4 regions of the Aliiglaciecola sp. LCG003 genome follow, and region 1 is predicted to be linked to each of the others. Evidence: predicted binding sites of a transcription regulator. Region 1 holds the regulator's gene; each other region holds the start of a gene.
The links. Region 1 encodes sigma-54, which starts transcription at its own class of promoters, with help from an activator protein. Its sites were predicted from a motif close to GTTGGCACGNNNNTNGNNT; they were not measured.
Positions count from the first base shown of each region.

Region 1 (6,075 bases):
AGTGTTGTGTGTCAAAGTTGAACAAGAGGCCTGTTCGTTAGGATTAGCTCCTACCGCTAGCACCACCGCAACCTTAGCCATGGGGGATGCACTGGCGGTCGCCCTGCTGGATGCTAATGGATTTACTCCGGCGGACTTTGCCCTGTCTCATCCAGGTGGAAGTTTAGGTAGGCGGTTATTACTTACTATCGAAGATATTATGCATACTGGCAGTGAGCTTCCTCTAGTAAAAGAAGCACAGACCATTAGTAGCGCACTAATGGAAATATCCAGTAAAGGGCTAGGTATGACTGGCATCATTAATGATGAAGGTCTACTTAGGGGTATCTTCACTGATGGTGATTTACGCCGCATTTTGGACAATCGAATCGATATTCACTCGACGGCCGTCTCACAGGTCATGACCTCTAATAGTATAACCGGCCGAGCAGATATGCTTGCAGTTGAAGGATTGAATCTAATGGAAAAGCACAGAATAAGCGCACTGTTCGCAGTGGATGACAACAACTTACCTGTAGGTGCGCTAAATATGCACATGTTGCTCAAAGCTGGAGTGCTATAATGTCGACTATTGATACCCTGTATGGTCCGGTAAAGAACAACCTTATCCGTAAGCTGAGTAAAGTAAAACTACTGGTATGTGACGTGGATGGCGTGTTTTCTGATGGAAATATTTACATGGGTAACAGTGGGGAAGAGCTCAAAGCATTTAATACTTTAGATGGTTATGGTATCAAAGCGATGCTAAAAACCGGTGTAGAAGTGGCTATTGTCACCGGCCGAGAATCTGCCATAGTTGAGACTAGAATGTCCGCCTTAGGTGTATCCTTGATTGTACAAGGCGAAGAAAACAAAAAATCGGCCGTAAAAAAGATGATCAGCCACTTGGGAATTAAAAAAGAAAATGTAGCCTCCATTGGTGACGACGTTGGAGATATTGGCATGTTCCAAGAAAGCAATGTCGCTTTTAGCGTACCCAATGGCCACCCCTATGTTCGTCAACAAGCCGAGTATGTGACCCGTACCTATGGTGGCGCTGGGGCCGTGCGTGAAGTGTGCGATTTGATTTTGTTCGCCAATAATAAGTTAAATCATGTCTACGGAAGTAGCACATGAGTCGAATAACTATCAGTATCGGCCTATTATTTTTGTTGGTCTTATTGATTTATGTACCAAGCTGGATGAGCGCAGATCCACAAAACACCAATGAAACTAACGAAGAGTCTTGGCGACCTAACTATCAAGCACGTAACATGCGCAGTACTTTGTACAATGAGTTTGGTGAAATTAATCACCAAGTATTTGCCTTAAAGATGGAACATTATCAGTTATTAGGTTTCACACTCTTTAGTCAGCCACGTTACACCATATATGTGGCGGATCAACAAAACCCTTGGCATGTTGAGGCGACAGAAGGAACCTTGTACGACGACAACCGAATTCAATTGGAAACTGATGTTGAAATCCGCAGCTTGGACGAAAGTGGATTTATCCAAACCATCAAGACTCAATTTTTAGAAATTAATCTGGGAGACAAGACCATGATGTCAGATCAACCAGTACAAATTAACGGCAAAAATTTTGTTGTCATGAGCAATGGCTTTTCAGCAAACTTAGCCACACAAGAATATGAGTTAAAAGATCATGTCCAAACACAATATGCTCCGCGCTAGTGCACTAATATTTTTCATCGCCAGCAGCCAAGTTTCATTAGCTGACGAAAATGACTTTGAACTGCCCATAAAAGTCGATTCTCAATCTAATTTTTTTGATGGCAAAACCAAAACATCCATTTTTCGCAAAGATGTCAAAATCACTCAAGGTTCGTTGGAGATTTTAGCGGATGAAGTAGAAGTCATTGCCGGCCTAGGGGAAGGCAAAGAAATTTTCATCGCCAGAGGAGAGCCTGCCAAGTATACCCAGAAACTTGATGATGGAGGCTCCATAAGTGCCGCTGCGAATGAAATCAAATATGAAGTCAGTAGCAGAACCCTAACCCTTTCTGGAAATGCTGAGCTGAATCAGGATAGTAGTTTAGTTAAGGGTGAGTCGATTATCTTTAATATGGAACTGGAACAACTGGTAGCAGAGAGCAGCGACAACGGTGAAGGTGGAGTAACCGCGATTTTTCAGCCGGACAGTTTACGCAAAAAATCAGATGATAAAGAATCTGAGCAGCAACTTGAACAGGATAAAAAACCTTAATGGCTACCTTAAGAGCAACCAATCTAGCCAAAGCGTACAAATCTAGACAAGTAGTACGCGACGTTAGCTTAGAGGTGTCCACTGGACAAATTGTCGGTTTGTTGGGTCCCAATGGCGCGGGTAAAACCACTACATTCTATATGATAGTGGGCTTGGTGCCCTTGGATAAAGGCGAGATCATGATTGATCAGAAAGAACTGACCTTTCAGCCCATGCATATCAGAGCCCGCGAAGGTATAGGTTATTTACCTCAAGAGTCGTCCATCTTTCGCAAGCTTACTGTGTATCAAAATATTATGGCTATTTTGCAAACCCGCAAAGAGCTAAGCGCTACACAGCGAGAAGAACAAGCCGATTCTTTGTTAGATGAATTCAATATTAACCACATTCGAAACAGTTTAGGAATGAGCCTGTCTGGTGGCGAAAGACGACGAGTTGAAATTGCCAGGGCCTTGGCTGCATCCCCCGAGTTTATTCTGCTTGATGAACCTTTTGCTGGTGTTGATCCTATTTCGGTAAATGATATAAAAAAGATTATTCAACACTTGCGCGAGCGAGGTATTGGGGTGTTAATAACGGATCATAATGTTCGGGAAACTTTGGATGTCTGTGAAAAAGCCTATATAGTAAGTCATGGTGAACTGATCGCATCAGGCACCGCAGAAGAAGTATTAAATAATCAACAAGTGAGAGATGTATACCTTGGTGAGCAATTCAAGCTATAGTTAAGGTATCAAGAATTTAACCCACAGCTTTCTGGCTAACTGAGTAAGAACTTAAAAAATAAATGAAACCCTCGTTACAGTTAAAATTTAGCCAACAACTCACAATGACTCCGCAGCTTCAGCAGGCTATTCGATTGCTGCAACTGTCGACCCTTGATCTCCAACAGGAAATACAAGAGGCGCTTGAGTCTAATCCGTTATTGGAGATAGAAGAAGGCTCTGATGGCCCTAGCGGTGACGCTGCATTAGCTGAAAATAATGGTAACGAAGCGGACGAGATTATCTCTGCAAGTGCCGACACTATGGACACAAATGAGGCATTAGAGAAAAACGATTTACCTGACGAATTACCCATTGATAGTACTTGGGATGACTACATTAGCGCGTCTTCCGCTCCGGCTTCCATCAGCGGTGGTGGTGGTGATGATGACCAAATATTTCAAGGTGAAACCACAGACAACATCCAAGATCATTTGTTGTGGCAAATGCGCCTCACTCATTTTTCCGATTTAGATATCGCCATCGCTACCGCAATTATTGATTCAATTGATGAATCTGGCTATTTAACCATGAGCACCGAAGAGGTGTTAGCCAGTCTCGATGATGATGAAGTAGAGCTTGACGAAGTAGAATGCGTACTCAAGCGCATTCAAATGTTTGATCCCATAGGCTCAGGTTCTCGCTCCCCACAAGAATGCCTAATGATTCAGCTCAATCAATTTTCAGCGGACACACCTTGGTTAGCTGAGGCTAAATTATTAATTGGTGAGCATGCGGAACTTCTCGGCAGTAAAGATTATCGTACTCTTATGCGTAAGACGCGTTTGAAAGAAGAAGAGTTACGGGAAGCCATGCGCTTGTTGCAAACATTGAATCCACGTCCTGGAAGTGCATTACTTATTGGTGAGCCTGAATATGTTATTCCTGATGTAACGGTAATGAAAAAAAGTGGCAGATGGCAAGTCGAATTAAATCCAGACAGCTTGCCCAAGTTAAACGTGAATCAGCAATATGCAGCAATGAGCCGTAGTGCCAAAAATACCAGTGACAGCCAATTTATCCGTTCTCATATGCAAGAAGCCAAATGGTTTATTAAAAGCCTTGAAAGCCGAAATGATACCTTGTTAAAAGTGGCCAATTGTATCGTTCAACAGCAAATTGGATTTTTCGAGCACGGCCCGGAAATGATGAAACCTATGGTGTTAAATGACGTCGCGGAAATGGTCGACATGCATGAATCAACCATTTCAAGGGTAACTACGCAAAAGTATATGCATACACCCCGTGGGATTTTTGAATTAAAATACTTTTTCTCAAGCCACGTGGCGACTGACTCAGGTGGAGAATGTTCATCTACCGCCATACGCGCTCTGATTAAAAAGCTGGTAGCGTCTGAAATTACGACGAAACCATTAAGCGATAGCAAAATTGCTCAACTGTTGGCTGACCAAGGTATACAGGTTGCCCGACGGACCATAGCAAAATATCGGGAGTCTCTTTCGATCCCACCGTCTAATCAACGCAAGAGCCTGCTGTAGGCTCATCAACAGAAGGAAGACGCTTTATGCAAATTAACCTTACTGGCCATCATGTAGAAATTACAGATTCATTGCGAGACTATGTAGACACGAAATTTACTAAGTTAGAACGACATTTTGACCATATAAACAATGTTCATGTAATCCTAAATGTCGAGAAACTCAATCAAAAAGCCGAAGCAACCGTTCACATGACAGGAGGCGAAGTTTTCGCCACTTCTGAGCATAACGACATGTATGCGGCTATTGATAGTTTGATTGACAAGCTTGATCGACAGGTGATCAAGCATAAGGAAAAAGTTAAGCGCCATTAACCTAAAATTTGAATCTTAATGGAAATTAGAGACATACTTACTCCTGACTGCACAAGCTGTGCAGTTCAGGGGACGAGCAAAAAGCGTATATTAGAAATCATCAGTCAACTCGCAGCCCAAAAGCTGCCCGACATTGATCAAACCGATATACTTACGAGCCTGTTAAGTCGTGAAAAACTTGGTAGCACTGGAATTGGTAATGGCATTGCGTTACCCCATGGCCGTTTGCAAGGCATTGATAAGGTTTTGGCCATATTAATAACCTGTAAACCCGCTATAGCCTTTGATGCTATAGATAATTGTCCGGTTGACATTTTCTTCGCCATTTTGGTTCCTGAAGAACAAGCCCAAGGGCATTTGCAAACCTTGGCAACCATAGCAACTAGACTCAGTGATAAGGAAGTCCTTAAAGTACTCCGAAAATGCGAGACTGATGGGCAATTGTATGAGGCAATCATTGGATGAAATTGATCATCATAAGTGGCCGTTCTGGCTCAGGTAAGTCTATCGCTCTGCGGGCCTTAGAAGATTTAGGTTATTACTGTGTTGATAATATTCCGGTCAACTTACTACCCACCCTTACTCACACAGTGGTGGACGAATACGATCAGGTGGCAGTCAGTATCGATGTACGGAATTTACCTAAGATCCCGGGGGAATTAGTAGAGATACTTGACTACTTACCCTCCACTTGGGATATGACCATTGTCTATCTAGATGCCAGCGACGATATGCTGATAAAACGATTCAGCGAAACCCGTCGTCTGCACCCTCTTTCACGCCAGAACAAATCTTTGTCTGATGCAATTCAAGCCGAAGGACAGCTATTAGCGCCTATCGCTGAGCGAGCCGATTTATACCTGGATACTGATAAATTATCGGTACATCAACTAGCTGAATTAGTTCGTGAACGTATCTTAGGTAAAAAGAGCTCAAGATTAGTATTGGTATTTGAATCATTTGGCTTTAAGTACGGGATCCCTAAAGACGCCGACTATGTGTTTGATGCCCGCTTCTTACCCAACCCACACTGGGAGCCGGATTTAAAACATCTTACGGGCCTTGATGCTGCGGTTGAAATATTTCTTGGCTCTCAACCTATAGTGACTAAATTTATTTGGCAAATCCAAAACTTAATCTCCACATGGCTGCCCCACCTAGAACGTAACAATCGCAGTTATGTGACAGTAGCTATCGGGTGCACTGGGGGTCAACATCGTTCGGTATTTGTGGCCGAATCCTTAGCCAAGACCTTTGGGGCGTCCCATCCAGATGTTCAGATCCGTCACCGAG
Region 1 covers NZ_CP128185.1:3,724,658-3,730,732, forward strand. The annotation lists gene QR722_RS16200 (KpsF/GutQ family sugar-phosphate isomerase) at 1-562, shown strand, start outside; gene kdsC (3-deoxy-manno-octulosonate-8-phosphatase KdsC) at 562-1,116, shown strand; gene lptC (LPS export ABC transporter periplasmic protein LptC) at 1,113-1,673, shown strand; gene lptA (lipopolysaccharide transport periplasmic protein LptA) at 1,660-2,205, shown strand; gene lptB (LPS export ABC transporter ATP-binding protein) at 2,205-2,930, shown strand; gene QR722_RS16225 (RNA polymerase factor sigma-54) at 2,993-4,468, shown strand; gene hpf (ribosome hibernation promoting factor) at 4,495-4,782, shown strand; gene ptsN (PTS IIA-like nitrogen regulatory protein PtsN) at 4,801-5,247, shown strand; gene rapZ (RNase adapter RapZ) at 5,244-6,075, shown strand, end outside.

Region 2 (6,075 bases), 910 kb from region 1:
CACCGAGATCATGAACCGCGTCAGCCATAATTGCGGTGCTGTTGGTTAACCAGCCACCGATAAACTCGATAATAGTGAAAGATACATTGAGAAAAAATGCCCAACCGATCCGCTTAGATGACGTATTGTGAGCGTGATGATGGTGGCTGTGCTCATGCTGATTATTGTGGTTGTGCATCTATCGATTTCCTTTATAACAACGGCGAAGCCTGGCGACATTCCAATTAATAATATGCCTAAGAATTCGTTGGTACACGATTTTTCTTAGTCCCCCCACATTAGTACCTTGTTGAGCATAAAACACATCTGGGGCATCAAATACACCAAAATCATCCGCGATGCCTTCTTTTTGAATAAAAGTATCCTGCCCATTCCAATTCACAGGGGGAGACGATAAATTTAGCGTTGCTATCCCAAACCCACAGAACCTGCCAGATTGACGGGCAAACTTTTGCTGAATCGCAGTCAAATAATTTATATCTAAGATAAATCCTTCCAAGTTAACCCAACGGTCTTTAAACCAGACTTCTACCCAACTATGCAAAATTTTGGTTGGCGCAAAAGGCAATATCCACGCTGGTATAGCGCCCTTTTGTAAGTTCTGATGGATGGTAAAGCCATGAAACCTACAGGGAATACCTAAACTTCGCAATAGAGCCATGAGCAGGGCACCTTTAGTGTTGCATTGACCGTATCCGTCTAGCATTACTTGACTGGCAGGAATATCATCATTTTCATTGTAACCAAATTGAATTTCATCTTTTACATATTGATATGCGGCACCAATTTGTTCAAATTGATTTAACCCCCGCCAATTTCTAGAGGACACTAGCTTGGTAAAAAGTGGGTGATGAAAATCCAAAATAGGTGTTGTTTGTATGTATCTAGCCTGATCCATATTTGTACTCCTTGTAGATGAGTGATTCTAAAGAATATTGAATATGGTCAATGTAAACCCTATAGTAACTATAGGGTCAAACATTAAAAGTGCATTATGAAAATTGGTCAACTGGCTAGAAAGACGGGTTTCTCAGTGCAAACCATCCGTTATTACGAGCAGCAAGGTTTGCTGAGCCCGGCAGCGCGTTCCGAGAGTAATTACCGCTTATACGGACCACAAGCGCTGCAACAATTGGACTTTATCAAGCATTGTCGCAGCCTGAATATTTCCCTTCATGACATCAAGAAAATGCTCGAAATACGTCAATTTCCGGAAAGAAGCTGCGAAGCTATTGATCATATGATGGCAAATCATTTGCACAAAGTCAGGGTCAGAATTAGAGAGCTAAACAGTTTAAAATCTTCCCTCGCGAATATGCTAAAGACCTGCCAAGGTGAAAATGCAGTGGGTGAATGCGGGATTTTGAGAACCCTTGATCGTTAGATAATAATTATATTAATTAGTGATTCAATCATTTTAGTTACCTAGTAAAGCCTTGACTCTCGGCCAGATGCCGGACCAATATTAAAACGTAGGATTATATCAGCACAAGCAAAAACACCCACTAAAGGGTGGGTGTTTTCATTACTGAATAATAAGCTAGTAATTAGCTTTCGATTTTCAGTTTATCAATGACGTTAATTACGTCGTCTGTATTTTTAGCAATGGTTATCGCAAGGTCACGCTCTGCGTCTGACTCAACTTCGCCGCTAAGTGTGACGGTACCGGCATCGACTTCAACCTCGATGTCTAGCCCACTCACTTCAGACTCGAATAATAAACGTGTTTTTACTACGGTTTCAACCTTAGAATCCTTCAGCGCCTGCATACTGGACTCATCCATATCCTCCTCGGCCACTACGGTAAGTTGATTGTTTACGTCCTTAACACCATCAAGTGACATGATCAGCTCTGTTGCCAGTGCCTTGTCAACTTCGCGGTCGACCTTACCGGTAAGTGTTACAGTTCCGTTTTTCACATCAGTATCAATATCAAATGAATCTAAGTTGCCGTTGATTAACAAGGTCGATTCAGCTTTGCCATCAATCCAAGCGTCCTTGGCAGTATCTGTCCAAGAGTTCTCTGCGCTAGCTGATGATGTACCTAATACTACTGCTACTAAAAGTGATGTAATTGAGCGTTTCATAATAATCTCCTTTTTTACGTTCACAATAATACAAGCCAAATTAATGCCAACTCACAAACCTTTGATTTCTAACGAAATTTAAAAACTCCCACCAAGACAATACAAACCAAGCTCGAAATTATTACTAAGTAAATTGTAAATAGTGCAGACTCATCAACCCCATAATCAGCGTCTAACAGCGGGCCTGGGTCTCCCCTAAAAGCGCATAAAGCAGATAGGCAGATAGCTAATTTCGTTGGTAGAAATGAAGTACATTGCGATGCCTGTCCATGTAACGCTTTCTTAAATGAATGGAAAGGTCGTTGCCGAGATACAAAATATCGCTCTCAGGGTGAGAGCGCTAAGCATACATGGATGTATTCACTGCGATTTGTAGATTGGTGATGACCTTGAAATGAAGTAATTAGCGATGCCTGTGCATTCAGCGGAACTTGTGTGGTGCGAAAACAGTTTTGCAAAACCAGCAACCAGACTTAAAAATCACTGGCTAGATTAGCTAAAATCGCGTTTTGCTTTTAAATCATCTATTCGCTTTTGCAGATCTTCACGATCACCTTGGGACAATGATTGTTTATTTTGAATTTCCTCAATCATTGATAATTGCTGGTAAACGAAATTTTCAATTTCTGTCTGCTGAGCTACATGCTGTATGTTGCGCAAGCTTTCAATCAACCTGATAGTGACAGCCACACTTTTAACCCCATACTGCCTAATCTGGTCAAACGCAGGTTCTGCAAGTTGTTGATAAACTGTAGGCTTAGTTACTACCCGTAGATTTTTATGCTCATCGAAATGGCATGATTGGGGAAAGGTTTTAAGTGACAAACTACAAAGCACCGCAGACAATTTATCCACACAAGTTATCGCCGTGTAGGGATCGTTAATACCAGGGGAAAGGCTTCTAACTGCAATTTCAACTAGTTGGTGTATTGCATATTCAGGGTCTTGAACCGGAGTACGATTCGAGCCGAATAAAATTCCCTTTAGTAGAGCCGTTGGATCAAATGAAAGTTCAGCTAGTTTTTGGTGTATCGATAACACTGCAATACCGGGAACCACAAAATCCCCTGGTGAATGATGTATTTCAACCACGATATCGTGCTCACAACTTAATTCTGTCAAAAAGTGAGTATTTAACGCCTGAATATAACCACTTTTATCAGCGACCACTTCAAAACGATGTGGATAATCTTTTTCTACTTGAACAATTGAAATACGCTCTGGCTGTGTTTCACTTGAATCAGGAAATAAACGATCTATGTTGTTTTGCAAGCTCTCATATACTTGATCAACCACATTGTCAGCTTGAATAGACCGCGCAACATGATGGATGAAATAAATTAGAAAGGCAGTCCCCACAAAGGCAAAAAACACAGCAACATAAGTTGATGCACCGGGTATAAAACCACTTTGCAGTTGATCTCCTGAGCCTTGTAAAATCAACAAACAGTATATAAATGTTGATATGAATACCCCTAGAACCACTTGAGTACCCTTATCCATCATAAAATTACGGATAAGTCTGGGGCCAAATTGAGATGATGCTAAGGTAAGGGCAACCACAGTAATTGAAAATGCCACTGTAGTGGCGGTAATCATTGCGCTAGCGATGGTAGTCAGTAAAGCCTCTACTGATTCGGCGGACACCTCGTATAAAAACGCGAGATACTTAGGCGATTTTTCAGCGCCCCAATGGTCAAAGGCTAGTAATATTTTTGCAGACAGTGTTGCTGCACAAACCATAAGACTTGGCAAAAACCAAAAACTGGACTGCAACGAATCCCATATTTTCAACAATCGTGTGTTCAACGAGGATCCTCACAGAATAAAAAGGTTTGATTGAGTATAGTCTGAATAGTTTAACAGCAAATATACTGGTAAAAACAACTTACCAGTATACACACTCTGACAAGCGCTACTTCTCTCGCTTATTGATTTTTTTGGCTGCAAAAAGCATTGCCAAAAATCCAATGATAACAATCAAACCAAATGAGACTAAGAAAGTTGTAATCAGACCTCCATCGCCAAGACTGGTCCTAGATATGATAAATCCAATGGTCACAATAACAACAATAAAAATAATAGGTAATTTCATCGCCGCGACTCCCCACGATTAAACGTGATCTATTCAATTGGCAGTTACAGACCTAACCTCTTGTCGTTAATTGCCATTTTAGTAAGCAAAAAAGGGGGCGAACCCCCTTAACAATTAGATAACTAACAATATTAGCAATCTGTGTCTTCAGCTTTAACGCCTTCTTTCACATCTTCACAAGCATCTTCGATTGCGTTGCCAGTGTCAGTCATTACTTCGTCAATTTTTTCACCAGCGTTTTCAGCTCCATCGTCACATGCAGTAACAAGTGTTAGTGAACCCAAAATCATCGAAAGTAAAGTAAGTTTTTTTAAATTATTCATGGTATTTCTCCGTTACATGGTGGTAGTTAAGTTTTAATAAAATAATATCTTTCTAGCTAAACCTTTGGACCTTTGCCCCGCAGTGCATTACTGATAAGCGATATCACTAACAACACAACGAAAACGAAAAAGATTATTTTAGCAATTCCGGCTGCCGTACCTGCTAGCCCGCCAAATCCAAAAACTGCTGCAATTATTGCGATAATTAAAAATGTTAATGCCCAGCTCAACATAGCCATTCTCCTTAAGTGTTTAAACGTTAAAATTTGTTTCGTGACTTTACTTATGCAGAGTTCAGGCCAACTCACCAACCACGATTAAGCCATTGTTTTAAAAGGTATAATAACCACAACAAGTTGAGAGGGTGATAAGAGAAGGGATCATTGCAATGCAATTATTACAGGATGCAGTGTATTTGTTGCTTACCTGTACTAACGCCAATTCTGACGAACGAATGTGTATCAGGCTAGATGGCTGTTTTGCCACCTATTGCAACTCAAACTCCTAACCAATCATATAGGTTGCGGTGCCAAAGGCGATATGGGTTCCAGCTTCATTATGTAATTCCATACGACAGACAGCGACTTTTTTACCTTTGCGAATTACTTGGGCAGTGGCGATGAATTCTTTGCCTTTGCCTGGTCGAAGGTAGTCGACACGCATGTCGATGGTCCCGACATTAGGCAACGCACGTTGAAAAGCCTCGATGGACGCATGTTCAATCCCTTTAATTGCATAGAGAATCGCCATCAACCCGCCCACTGTATCTAAAATCGCAGCGGTAACACCACCATGCAGAATTTTTTGAATGGGATTACCCATTAATTTGTCGTCCCATGGCAACCGGATCTCCACTTCATCAACATCTAGTTTATTTATTTCCAAACCAAGCAGTTGATTAAACGGCATATGCTGACTAAATAACTGAGTAACATGTTCCGATAATGCGTCCGCACTTAAAGGAGTATCGGTAGAGTTGTGTGACATATTATTTTTCATTTCCAGTTTGCTAGGTACAGATTGTGCTGAGATACCCGTTGTAATCGTATACCAGCACGTCGATTTTTAGTAACATAACGCGCTTTTGAAGATTCAGCAATGAGGCCCTCTTGAACAACCCTAAAGACCTATCCCAATACCCAGAGAAATCAGCCCAGGACATCCTGCAGCAGGTATTCGGTTATGATCATTTCCGGTTGGGCCAAGAGGCTGTAATTGAGCAAACACTAGCAGGCAAAGATACCTTAGTCTTGATGCCAACAGGTGGCGGAAAGTCCTTATGCTACCAAATACCTGCATTAGTGTTACCTGGTATCACTGTCGTGGTATCACCGCTAATATCATTGATGAAAGACCAAGTGGACGCACTAGTTACCTCTGGTGTATCGGCGACTTATATCAATTCTTCGATACCCCGTGAGAACTTATTAGATATTTATCGGCAATTACAAGATGGCAAATTTAAGCTGCTCTACGTAGCTCCTGAGCGATTGATGCAAATCGATTTTATCAACCGACTGCACAGTTTGCAGTTGAGCTTGATCGCTGTGGATGAAGCTCACTGCGTATC
Region 2 covers NZ_CP128185.1:226,628-232,702, reverse strand. The annotation lists gene QR722_RS00995 (cation diffusion facilitator family transporter) at 1-178, opposite strand, end outside; gene QR722_RS00990 (transglutaminase-like domain-containing protein) at 179-898, opposite strand; gene QR722_RS00985 (Cd(II)/Pb(II)-responsive transcriptional regulator) at 995-1,384, shown strand; gene QR722_RS00980 (BON domain-containing protein) at 1,548-2,087, opposite strand; gene QR722_RS00975 (DUF2254 domain-containing protein) at 2,580-3,896, opposite strand; gene QR722_RS00970 (hypothetical protein) at 4,003-4,182, opposite strand; gene QR722_RS00965 (hypothetical protein) at 4,314-4,505, opposite strand; gene QR722_RS00960 (DUF1328 domain-containing protein) at 4,562-4,738, opposite strand; gene QR722_RS00955 (thioesterase family protein) at 5,010-5,492, opposite strand; gene recQ (DNA helicase RecQ) at 5,615-6,075, shown strand, end outside.
Region 2: QR722_RS00980 (BON domain-containing protein) is a predicted target of sigma-54. The motif match lies at 2,120-2,138, and genes of this name have one in related genera.

Region 3 (6,075 bases), 1.7 Mb from region 1:
TTTGCATTTCGAGGCTAAACCGTTGCCACTGCTCCGGTGTATTTAGATTAAAAAACTCATCCCCCTTTGCCAGCCACGTCGGCATTACTAACTTATCAGCGCCCAATGCATGCAGTAGAGCGCGCAGCGAACGGTCTTCACTTTGTATAGACTGCTCTAGCTTAGAATACAAAGCATCATTAATAACAAGACACAGGGGTAAAAAAGAGGCTTCAAAATAGCAGGTGTTTTGGCACGCAAGGCTTTTGTTATAAAGATATTCTAAACTTTCCGGCGATAACAATGGCATGTCTACGGGAACGATGAGCATAACAGATTGATTAGTAATTATTTGATGATTCAACACCGACCATATTGCTCCCAAGGGGCCTTTGTTTGGCACTATATCCTTGCAAGCGCCGTCTATGTCATTAGCGCTGACTATTATTTCACTAACATTTGCCCGTTTCAGTACTAGTTTCGCTCGTTCTAGCAAGGTCAGTCCATCTTTCGATAAGGCCGCTTTATCCTGCCCCATTCTGCTAGATTGGCCTCCTGCCATTACTAGCCCTAATACATTGGCTAGAGGGGGAGTCATATGTGATTGGTTCACGCTAGTGATTGCATGCTTCACCATCAGCCTCCAAGCATGGCCAAATGTTTAGTGCCTCCGGTATAACCTTTGTCTAACCAATGGGTCGCTTCCTTATTGGTTAGCATTGATGTTAATGCTGCCACCAATGACTCACTGCTGCTAGCGTCCAGAAATGGTCGAATATCAAGACCTTGATCGGCAAACAAGCAAAGATGTAATTTACCTAAGGCACTTATTCGCAATCTATTGCAACTAGCACAAAAATCTTTGCCATAGGGCATTATCAAGCCTATCTTTCCAACAAAGTCCGGATGAAAGAATTCTTGTGCAGGACCTGCGGCTTTATCTTTTACTACTTGGGTCCAGCCTTGAGCAAGCAATTGCTGCTTAATCGGCTCCCCAGCTACATGGTTCTGATTAAAGAACGAAAGGTTATCTCCTGTTTGCATCAGCTCAATCAAACGAAAGGTAACAGGTTTATCTTTGACCCACTGCAAAAATTGAGATAAATCATTGGCGTTATACTGGCGCATCAAAACCGCGTTGACTTTAACCTCTATACCAAGGGAAACCGCTTGTTCAATGCCGGACAAAATAACGTCCAATTTATCGTGGCCTGTAATTCGCTCAAACATTCTGGGATCAAAGCTATCGATACTCACATTAAGTGCGGTTAATCCTGCGTCTACCCAAGTACTAATATGCTGGTCTAACTTGAAACCATTGGTGGTGATGGCAACTTTTGCAATCCCTTGCGTGTCAGCACATAGGCGAATGATCTCAGGCAGGTCTTTGCGTAGAGATGGCTCTCCTCCTGTGATGCGGATTTTACTCGTCCCTAAAGCAGCAAAACCATTTACTATGCGCTTAATTTCACTCACCGACAGAAAATCACGCTCCGACTCGCATTGATAACCATCAGGGAGACAATAGTCGCACTTAAAATTACATACATCGGTAATGGACAGGCGCAAATAATGGAAGCGTCTGCCAAATTTATCTTCTAACACAATTAACACCTTTCCAAAGCCATCTTCGACCGAATTGCCGAACAGGTAACGGGAGGCAAACACATTTCTACATTTACCCTGGCGATGTGATATCCATCGCGGCCAGACATACATATTCCCTAATATGAGAACTTAGCAGGTAAGGCTCGGAGTCATATTTTTAAATTAATTATTTGATAATACTCCTACTCAATTTAGTCACACTTAATCTTAAATAGTTTCAAAAGCATTTAACCTCATATCACGGAAGAAAGGCAACCCTTTGCTCAAACTTATCTTTTTTAAATCTTACCTTAGTGGCCTATCTAAAATGGCGCAACAGGACTATTTTTTATCTATTGGCATAAATGTTGTAACTGAACCAGTACCGCTACTCACTGTTTAATTCATTATTGACAGATAAGGATAGAGTCATTGCAATATAAAACTGGCGATAGACAGCTAATAAGTGATTTCTGTAAGTTACACGCATTGCCAGCGTCTTTTGAGATGACTGCGTCAAAATGGTTCATACCCCTGATAGAAAATATAGCAACGCACCATCGCGGTGCAAAAAGACCCATTTTTGTGGGTATAAATGGTTGCCAGGGCTCAGGTAAATCCACACTTAGTGCTTTTATCAAATTCTATTTATCGACGCGAACCGAGCTCAATGTTATCTCTATCTCATTAGACGACTTTTACTATTCCAGCAGCGAAAGACTGGCCTTGTCGATAAAAATTCATCCCCTATTAGCCACGCGCGGTGTACCTGGGACCCACAACACCGTATTAATCAAACGCCTGTTTGATAAAATTGTCGAACAAGCTTTTGACTACACCCTGCCCCAGTTTAATAAAGCAACTGACAATCCAGTTCCATTTGATTTGTGGCCTAAGGTTGAACGACCTGTGGACATTGCACTCATGGAAGGATGGTGTTGGGGTATAGAGCCTCAAAGTATTGATGCTCTGCGCTTGCCGATCAATAAATTAGAAGAAAACGATGATCCTATGGGCGTTTGGCGCTCATTCGTTAACCGTCAATTGAAACAAGAATATCGACCATTGTATGCCTATATGGATATGTGGGTGATGCTCAAAGCCCCGTCGTTTCAGAATGTTTTAGGCTGGCGAATAGAACAAGAGCACCGACTCAAGCAGGCACTGCTACCCCAATGTAGCGATAACCAAGCCTTAAAGGGTTTGATGGATGATGTGCAAATAGAGCGATTTATTGCCCATTACCAACGTTTGACTGAACACGCTCTAAGCACATTAGCACAACATTGTGATCTAACGTTTAGATTAGATAATAACCGCCAAATCAATAAGGTAATCACTAAGTCATGAAAAAGCAGTACATCGTTTTTACCGACATGGATGGAACTCTTCTAGACCATAATTCCTACAGCTTTGAACCCGCAGTCAAAACCCTTGCCCATCTCCATGATTTAAATATACCGGTGATCCCCAATACCAGCAAAACCTTTGATGAGCTTATCGATTTACGGCAGAACATAGGTCTAACCGGCCCTTTCATAGTAGAAAATGGCGCGGCCATTCATATTCCCCATGGCTTTTTTGCTAAGAAACCATCCGATACTCAATGGCTAAATAATCATTGGGTTAAGCAATTCACCTCACGCAAGAGTCATTGGTTAAGTTTGCTAAACAGTGTCAAAGCTGACTTCGAAGGACAATTTACGCACTTTTCCCAGATGAGCATTGCACAAATCATGGCCAACACAGGCCTATCTGAGCCAGAAGCACAGCGCGCGGCTAACCGTCAGTATGGCGAACCTGTTTTATGGCTTGGCAATGAACAGCAAAAACATGACTTTATCGAAAGCCTTCGAAACATAGGGGCTAGACCTCTGATAGGAGGACGCTTCATCCATATCTCAGGTGAGTCCAATAAAGGCAGTGCACTTGAGTGGTTAGTTCGAGAGTTCGAGCGTCAATATCCAAGTCATTCGTTTATTTCAATAGCACTAGGAGATGGGCAAAATGATGCAGATATGCTTGATGCAGCGACGATTTCAGTCAGGATCAAGTCACCCACCAACCCTCTACCTCAATTACACAAAACTAAAAATGTAATTACTACTAGCTTAGAAGGGCCCGAGGGTTGGTCCCAAGCCATTCAACATATTTTAAATACACCTCTTTAGGAGACGATATATGGCCGATTTCTATCAAAATGGCATTACCACTACATTACACAATTTAGCGAAACGTCCTATCGAAGAGATTGAAAATGAGTTGGTTAAATTTTCAAAAAAACGCCCACTAGGACTGTTACTCCCTTCCTTATTCTCTGAATTAGAAGGGATAGCGATGCCCAATATAGTCGATAACATACAACATGTACCCTACTTGAATGAGATTGTTATAGGTCTGGATCGGGCTGATGAATCACAATTTAAACATGCATTGAAGTTTTTTCAAAAGTTACCCCAACATCACCGAATCTTGTGGAATGATGGGCCACGGTTAAAGGCTATCGATGCTGAGTTGGCTGAAATGGGGTTAGCCCCGAAAGAAATGGGTAAGGGAAGAAATGTTTGGTATTGCATGGGCTATATTCTATCCACCGGTCGCTCCGAATCCGTTGCACTGCATGACTGTGACATTCTGACCTATGACCGCAGTTTATTAGCCAAACTAATTTATCCGGTAGCCAATCCACAATTTAATTATGAATTTTGTAAGGGGTATTATGCCCGAGTGGCCGATGGAAAAATAAATGGTAGAGTCTCAAGATTATTGGTTACGCCGCTGCTGCGAGCCTTAAAAAGAACCGTTGGCAACAATGAGTATTTGGAATTCATGGACAGTTTCCGTTATCCCCTAGCAGGAGAATTTTCATTTCGCCGCGACGTCCTAAATGATATTCGCATTCCCAGCGATTGGGGATTAGAGATTGGGGTATTGTCAGAAATGCATCGCAATTATTCACACAATAGATTGTGCCAAGTTGATATTGCCGAAAACTACGATCATAAACACCAAGATTTGTCATTACACAATGACCAAGGTGGACTGTCGAAGATGTCAATTGACATCACCAAAGCACTATTTCGCAAACTTGCCACTCAAGGCTTCACCTTTACAACTGAATCATTTAGAACACTCAAAGCAACCTATTTTAGGATCGCACTAGATTTCATCGAAACCTATCATAACGATGCCATAATGAATGGTTTAGTGCTGGATATTCACAGCGAAGAAAAAGCCGTTGAGATGTTTGCCCAGAATATAATGAAAGCCGGTCAAAGCTTTTTAGATAACCCTATGGAAACCCCCTTTATTCCAAGCTGGAACCGAGTTGTCAGCGCGGTGCCTGATATTTTGGATCGGTTAAAAGATGCGGTGGAACAAGACTATTTAGAATACAGAGGGTAACCTATGAGCGACGCACTGACTTTGTTAATCGAGAAAGTTCAACATCACCTGTTAGTTATCTACGATGGTATTGAATTACCCGACCCTGTAGCAAAAATCACCCAACACTTAATTGATACTATGCGCGTGAATGACGAGGATAGTCTTAATGTACCTAAGCCTCATCAAAATCATTGGTCAGAGCAAGATATAGTGTTAATTACTTATGGGGATAGTATCGAGCATGAGGGAGAAAAGCCGCTGTCGACATTGCTGGGCTTTTTAGATCAACATTGTCAGCAAGCTATTAATAGCGTGCATATTCTGCCCTTTTTCCCCTACAGTTCTGATGACGGGTTTTCGGTGATGGATTACTCTGTGGTCAATGAAGCCTTAGGTGATTGGTCCCATATTCAAAACATTGCCAAGGATTATCGAATGATGTCAGACTTGGTAATTAATCACTGCTCTGCTCGTAGTATCTGGTTTGAAAATTTTATCAAAGCAGAAGGACCAGGGCACGATTACTTCTTTACTGTCACTGATGAATTCGATATTTCTGATGTGGTTCGGCCAAGAACCTCTGAATTACTCCGAATCACCGAAACGATATCAGGAACGAAAAAGGTTTGGTGTACTTTCAGCCATGACCAAGTTGATTTTGACTTTACCAATCCAAATGTACTGGCTGCTTTTGTAGCCATTATACGCCAATATCTAGACAACGGAGTCAGCATTTTTCGCTTGGATGCAGTCGCATTTCTATGGAAAGAATCCGCTACTCGCTGTATTAACCTTGAGAAAACCCACGAAGTGGTTCGGTTATTGAGGACACTAATAGAATACGCCAGACATGATGCCGTTATCATCACAGAAACCAATATTCCAAACAGAGAAAATCTAACCTACCTAGGTAACGCCAATGAAGCCCATGCCATTTATAACTTTTCACTGCCGCCACTTTTGGTTAACACCTTAGTAACGGGTGATTGTAACTATTTGAAAAATTGGTTAATGAGCATGCCTCCGGCGCAAAACGGAACATTTTACTTCAATTTTATTGCATCACATGACGGGATTGGTTTGCGACCCGCTGAGGGCTTACTTGACGAACAAGAGCTGAAT
Region 3 covers NZ_CP128185.1:2,056,146-2,062,220, reverse strand. The annotation lists gene mobA (molybdenum cofactor guanylyltransferase) at 1-592, opposite strand, end outside; gene moaA (GTP 3',8-cyclase MoaA) at 616-1,584, opposite strand; molybdenum cofactor riboswitch at 1,575-1,748, opposite strand; gene QR722_RS08880 (kinase) at 1,999-2,916, shown strand; gene QR722_RS08875 (HAD-IIB family hydrolase) at 2,913-3,737, shown strand; gene QR722_RS08870 (glycosyltransferase family protein) at 3,748-4,971, shown strand; gene QR722_RS08865 (sugar phosphorylase) at 4,975-6,075, shown strand, end outside.
Region 3: QR722_RS08880 (kinase) is a predicted target of sigma-54. The motif match lies at 1,922-1,940, and genes of this name have one in related genera.

Region 4 (6,075 bases), 1.3 Mb from region 1:
TAAGGTTAATACAACTTGATCAAGGGACATGTCCAGTTTCTTTGCCGTGGCCTTAATAATCCGGAAATTAGCTTGATGAGGTACCAGCCAATCCAAATCAGATTTTTGCATATTATTAGCTTTTAGAGTTTGTTCAACTACTTCACTTAATTTGGTAACCGCGACTTTGAACACTTCATTGCCCTTCATCGAGCCCCAATTCTCGTGTACAGACTGCTCATCACCATGCTGAACATGGCCAATTTGCAGTAAGTCACCATATGAGCCCGCAGCATTGATGTGAGTTGACAATATGCCTGGCTCTTCACTTGCTTCGATAATCGTCGCTCCAGCCGCGTCACCAAATAATATAACCATAGAACGGTCAGCCGGATTGATAGAACGGGACAGACAATCTGTGCCGACCACTAAAATACGCTTTGCCATACCAGATTTAATATACTGATCGGCTACACTTAAGGCATAGCAATATCCCGCGCATGCGGCTGCGACATCGAAAGCCGGAATACCATCGATATCTAAGGCTTTTTGAATTTCACAAGCTGTGCTTGGAAGCGCATAACGACCACTTGTCGTCGCGCAAACGATCATATCTAAGGATCGCTTGTCTATGCCTGCCGCTTCGATTGCCTTTAAACTGGCCTCGAACCCCATAGTAGCAGCAGTTTCATTAGCACCTATAATACGTCTTTCTTTGATCCCAGTTCTATCGGTTATCCATTCATCGGTGGTATCCACCATGAGTTCAAGATCTTCATTGCTTCTAATATCACTGGGGTAATAACTACCGGTGCCGATAATTTTTGAGTACATGTTTTAGGAACGCTCCATTAATACGGATTCTATTTTGTCTTTTATTTTATTTGGTACTTGCCGTTGGACTTCTTGTACCGCTTCTCTTATTGCGTACAAAAAGGCATCTACTGACGCATTTCCATGGCTCTTAACGACAATTCCGCGCAATCCTATCAGACTAGCTCCATTGTACTGGTCGGGGTTCACCCTTAAATTCACCTTACGAAGCAAGGGTAAGGCTATTTTGGCCAAAATTTTAGTAAAAATATTTTGATTAGAAATCCGTTTCGCTTCTTCTAGCACTAACTTGGCCAAGCCTTCACAAGACTTGAGCGCAATATTGCCTACAAAGCCATCTGTCACCACTACATCTGCACAGTTGGTAAATAAATCATTGCCCTCAACAAAGCCGGTGTAGTTTATTCCCGCGGCTTTTTCTAAGAGTTGTGCGGTAAACTTAACCTGATCGTTACCTTTGATTTGTTCTTCACCCACATTCAGCAGTGCCACTCTGGGGTTATCAATGCCTGCAACTTGCTCAGCCAGCACCGAACCCATTACAGCGTACTGAAAAAGTGTTTCGGAATCACAAGTGACATTAGCGCCTAAATCTAAAAAAAACACCTTATGGTCCGTGTTAGTAGGCAAGGTAGAGATCAGAGCCGGACGGTCAATTCCAGGTAAGGTTTTTAATACGTAATAAGCCATTGCAAGCAGCGCACCAGTATTCCCAGCACTGACGCAAGCATCGGCATCGCCTCTTTCTACCCATTCAAGGGCACGACGCATTGAGGAATCTTTTTTATTACGTAGAGCAGATGTGGGGCGTTCGTCCATAGAAACTTGCTCTGAGCAGTGTTGGACTTGAATTCGATTTTGTAAGTTGTGCGCTAAGGGAGAAACTACATCACCGATGATTTTTTCATCGCCACATAGAATTAAAAATAAGTTGGGATTTTCTTGCAGTGCTTTTATGGCAGCAGGAAGGGTAACATGGGGGCCGTTGTCGCCCCCCATAATATCTAACGCAATCGTTAGACGACTCAAAGTCATTGCTAATTAATCAGCGATAACTTTTTTGCCTTTGTAGTAACCGTCAGCAGTCACGTGATGACGAAGATGCGTCTCACCTGATGTTGAATCTACAGACAAAGACGCGCTACCTAGTGCATCATGTGAACGACGCATGCCACGCTTTGAACGAGTTTTCTTGTTCTTCTGTACAGCCATTACTTTACTCCTAGTCTCGCTTAAGTTCTTTCAAAACCGCGAAAGGGTTTGGACGTTCATCGGCCGGTTCAATCTCACCAAATTGCATTTCATCTCGCTTAACTTTGCAATCCTCCTCTGCATGAAGGGCTACAATGGGCAAAGATAATATCAATTCGTCTTCTAATAATTGAAGTAGATTGATTTCTCCATGGTCATTGACCTCTACCGGTTCGTAAACCTCCGGTAATTCATTAGCAGCATCCTGTTCATCGCCTTTAATTGGGCTATAACAAAATGTTGCCTGAATCGAATGAGCGAATGTATCGCCACATCTTTGACAGATCAGCTCCACCTCTGTTGACATATGACCTTGAAAAAAGTTCAGACCCTGCGCGTCTTTATCGAATCTCATTTCAACATCAATAGTGTCAGCAATGCTGGCCACTACCCCAGTCAATCTATCCATTTCGGAAGACATCATAACACCCTTATAATCAGAGCGTTTTGTTGCGCTTTGAACGGGATCAATTAACTTTGGTAATTTCACTTTCTGCATAGGGCGCGCATAATATAGATTGTCGCATCGTTAGTCAAAGGAAAATGTTGTCGTTGGGGAGTCAATTATGCTTAACTTTAGCTGTAAGTTAAGAAAAAGGACGCCCATGGGAATTATTCTCGCATCAACTTCACCCTATCGTAAAATATTGCTCGAAAAATTAGGACTGCCATTTTCTTGTCAGTCCCCTCAGATAGCAGAATATTCTCTTTTAAACGAAACTGCCAGAGCAATGTCGCAACGGCTGGCCGTAGAAAAAGCTAGCGCCGTAGCAAGACATCATACTAGTGGCATTATAATTGGTTCAGATCAAACCGCTGCACTAGGCAATGAAATATTAGGAAAACCTGAGAACCATACCAACGCAGTGCAACAATTAGTGCGCAGCAGTGGCAAAACAGTGATTTTTTATACTGGGCTTTGTGTCATCGATGCGCAAACTGGTAGACAACGTTCAGTCGTGGAAGAGTTCAAAGTGACATTTAAGCACCTAACGCTGCATCAAATAGAAAATTATTTACATAAAGAACAACCTTACGATTGTGCTGGCAGTTTTAAAAGTGAAGGAATGGGAATTTGCTTGTTCTCAGATTTACAGGGACGAGATCCAAATAGTCTAATCGGAATGCCACTGATAGCACTGTGTGATTTACTCAATGAGTTTGGCATCGATGTTTTGTAAAGGTGTCGGAGAGAAAAAAGAGGGGCTTGACGCCCCCCAAAGAGTTTGCTTCTGGGAGAAGCTTAAGGAACACTTAACTGATGTTACGAAGATTTAATCTAGACCGTTGGTCCTCTACCTCTGATAGCGTTGACCACTAGAGACAGAATGAGTAATGCTAAAAATACAAAGAACAAGATTTTTGCTATTCCAGCACTGGCACCTGCGATGCCACCAAAACCAAACAATGCTGCTACAATTGCGATAATAAAAAATGTTAATGCCCAACCTAACATAATGATCTCCTTAGTTTTTAAAAGATACTTATGAAATTCGTTATTGAATTTTATAAGACTGCGACCTGCGTATGATTAGAATAAAGCTAAACTTGTGCCAACTTTTTAAAATAAGCCTAAGTAATTGTATAAAAAGGATTAATTGAATAATTATAAGGGTTTGTGCAAATTACCATAAATGGGGATAGGAATAAATTACAGCATGGATATGAAATTATTACTCGTTACAGTCAGAAGCAACTGACTGTAACGAGTAGAAGTGTGAAAATAAAAGAATTAATCTTGTCTTAAGCGTTTTAAAGTTTGCGTAAGGCGTTTATCCAAAGGCGCGGTATGCGTCATACGTTGTTCGCTGACAGGATGTATATAAGCTAATGTATAGGCATGTAGAAAAAGTCGAGATAATCCAACGGCATGCATGCTGCGGGCAAAATCATCATCACCATATTTATCATCGCACGCGATTGGATGACCAGCATGTAGGCAATGCACACGTATTTGGTGAGTACGTCCAGTTATTGGTGAGGCTTCCACTAAAGATGCCTGTTCAAAATGCTCCAATACCCGATATCGGGTTTCTGATTCTTTCCCTTCGGGTGAGACAGATACTAAGCGCTCACCCGATTTAAGAATATTCTTCATGAGTGGCGCTTTGACTTTGAATCGATTATCAGGCCAGTTACCAGCAACAAGGGCATGATAGCGTTTATCTACAGTTTTATTACGCAATTGTTCATGCAGATGCTTCAACGCAGAACGTTTTTTTGCAATCAACAAACAACCCGATGTATCGCGGTCTAAGCGATGAACCAGTTCCAGAAATTTTGCTTGAGGGCGCAAGGCGCGCAAGGCTTCGATAACACCAAAACTTAAACCGCTTCCCCCATGCACGGCCATGCCTGAAGGTTTGTTGACGACAATTAACACATCATCTTCAAACAAAATGTGCGATTCAAGTGTTGCCACTTTATCTAACTTAACAGAAGGCCCTGCTTGAGGTTCGGAAACACGAATAGGCGGAAGACGTATTTCATCGCCACCTTGGAGTTTATATTCCGGCTTGACTCTCTTCTTGTTTACCCTCACCTCCCCTTTACGTAAAATACGGTAAATAAGGCTTTTGGGTACACCTTTTAACAAGGTGCGCAAAAAATTATCAATTCTTTGCCCATCAAGGTCGGGTTCTATGGATATAAATTGTACTTTGTCGAAAGATTTATCAGTCATAATGCGCGTATTCTAACGTATTTCGTTAAATATGCGCTAGAATTTTAATTACTTGCCAGACAACCGCCTTTAGTGAGATAATCCGCGCGTTTTAGTGAGACCAACAAATTGGTCATAAAACAATGCGATGAAAGATTGGATTTGATCAAGCACCAGCGAAACAAATTTTCGTTTAACACAAAGGTGCAATGCTGCGTTCGAAGTGAGTATTTTTTCGAAACGTTGAGCAAGCAAATCCCCAAAATCATCATGCGATAGACAATAAAATGTACCGATCGCAGGTTAAAAAGAATTGAATTTGGCAACAAACTGGCCACATTGAAAAAATGGGTCCGTTTGTAAAAATAGAACACACGTTATTTTAAGGCGCTGCGTTACGCCTGAGGGGTGCATTACCGAATGAATAAGGTAATTCGCAAAATCCTCGATGAAATCACACCACCATTCATGCTGTTGTGAGTATCCGACGCGATTTCGACCTGTTATCCAGTCGTGAGATTGTATATCACCAACAGATCATATGCCGGTAAATTGCAATTCTTTATGCCCCGCGCTCGGTGCCATAAAACCGAGTTATTAATACATGAAAAGAATGTTAATCAACGCGACTCAGCAAGAAGAGTTGCGTGTTGCATTAGTCGATGGTCAGAAACTATACGACTTAGATATAGAAAGCCCCGGACATGAACAAAAGAAAGCCAATATTTACAAAGGTACCATTACCCGCGTAGAACCTAGCCTTGAAGCTGCATTTGTTGATTATGGCGCTGATCGCCATGGGTTCCTTCCTCTAAAAGAAATTGCCAAAACTTACTTCCCTGAAGGTTACCGATTTGACGGACGTCCTAGCATTAAGGACGTGATTAAAGAAGGTCAAGAAGTCATTGTCCAAATTGATAAAGAAGAGCGTGGCCAAAAAGGTGCTGCGTTAACTACTTTTGTTAGTTTGGCTGGAAGTTACCTAGTTTTAATGCCCAATAACCCAAGAGCCGGCGGTATATCTCGTCGTATCGAAGGGGATGAGCGCACTGAGTTAAAGCAATCATTAAGCAAACTCGAATTACCAAATGGTATGGGTTTGATTGTTAGAACGGCTGGAGTTGGAAAATCTTACGAAGAATTAGCCTGGGATTTAAGTGTACTTATTACCCATTGGCGAGCAATTTTTGAAGCCTCTGAGACCAAACCTGCCCCTTTCCTTATACATCAGGAAAGCAACGTGATTGTTCGCGCAATTCGCGATTACCTGCGTCGCGATGTAGGTGAAATCCTGATTGATAAGCCTGATATTTACGAAAAGGCATTGCAACATATTCAATTGGTGCGTC
Region 4 covers NZ_CP128185.1:2,376,833-2,382,907, forward strand. The annotation lists gene QR722_RS10235 (beta-ketoacyl-ACP synthase III) at 1-813, opposite strand, end outside; gene plsX (phosphate acyltransferase PlsX) at 817-1,842, opposite strand; gene rpmF (50S ribosomal protein L32) at 1,855-2,025, opposite strand; gene yceD (23S rRNA accumulation protein YceD) at 2,036-2,563, opposite strand; gene QR722_RS10255 (Maf family protein) at 2,670-3,245, shown strand; gene QR722_RS10260 (DUF1328 domain-containing protein) at 3,344-3,520, opposite strand; gene rluC (23S rRNA pseudouridine(955/2504/2580) synthase RluC) at 3,797-4,747, opposite strand; gene rne (ribonuclease E) at 5,340-6,075, shown strand, end outside.
Region 4: QR722_RS10260 (DUF1328 domain-containing protein) is a predicted target of sigma-54. The motif match lies at 3,604-3,622, and genes of this name have one in related genera.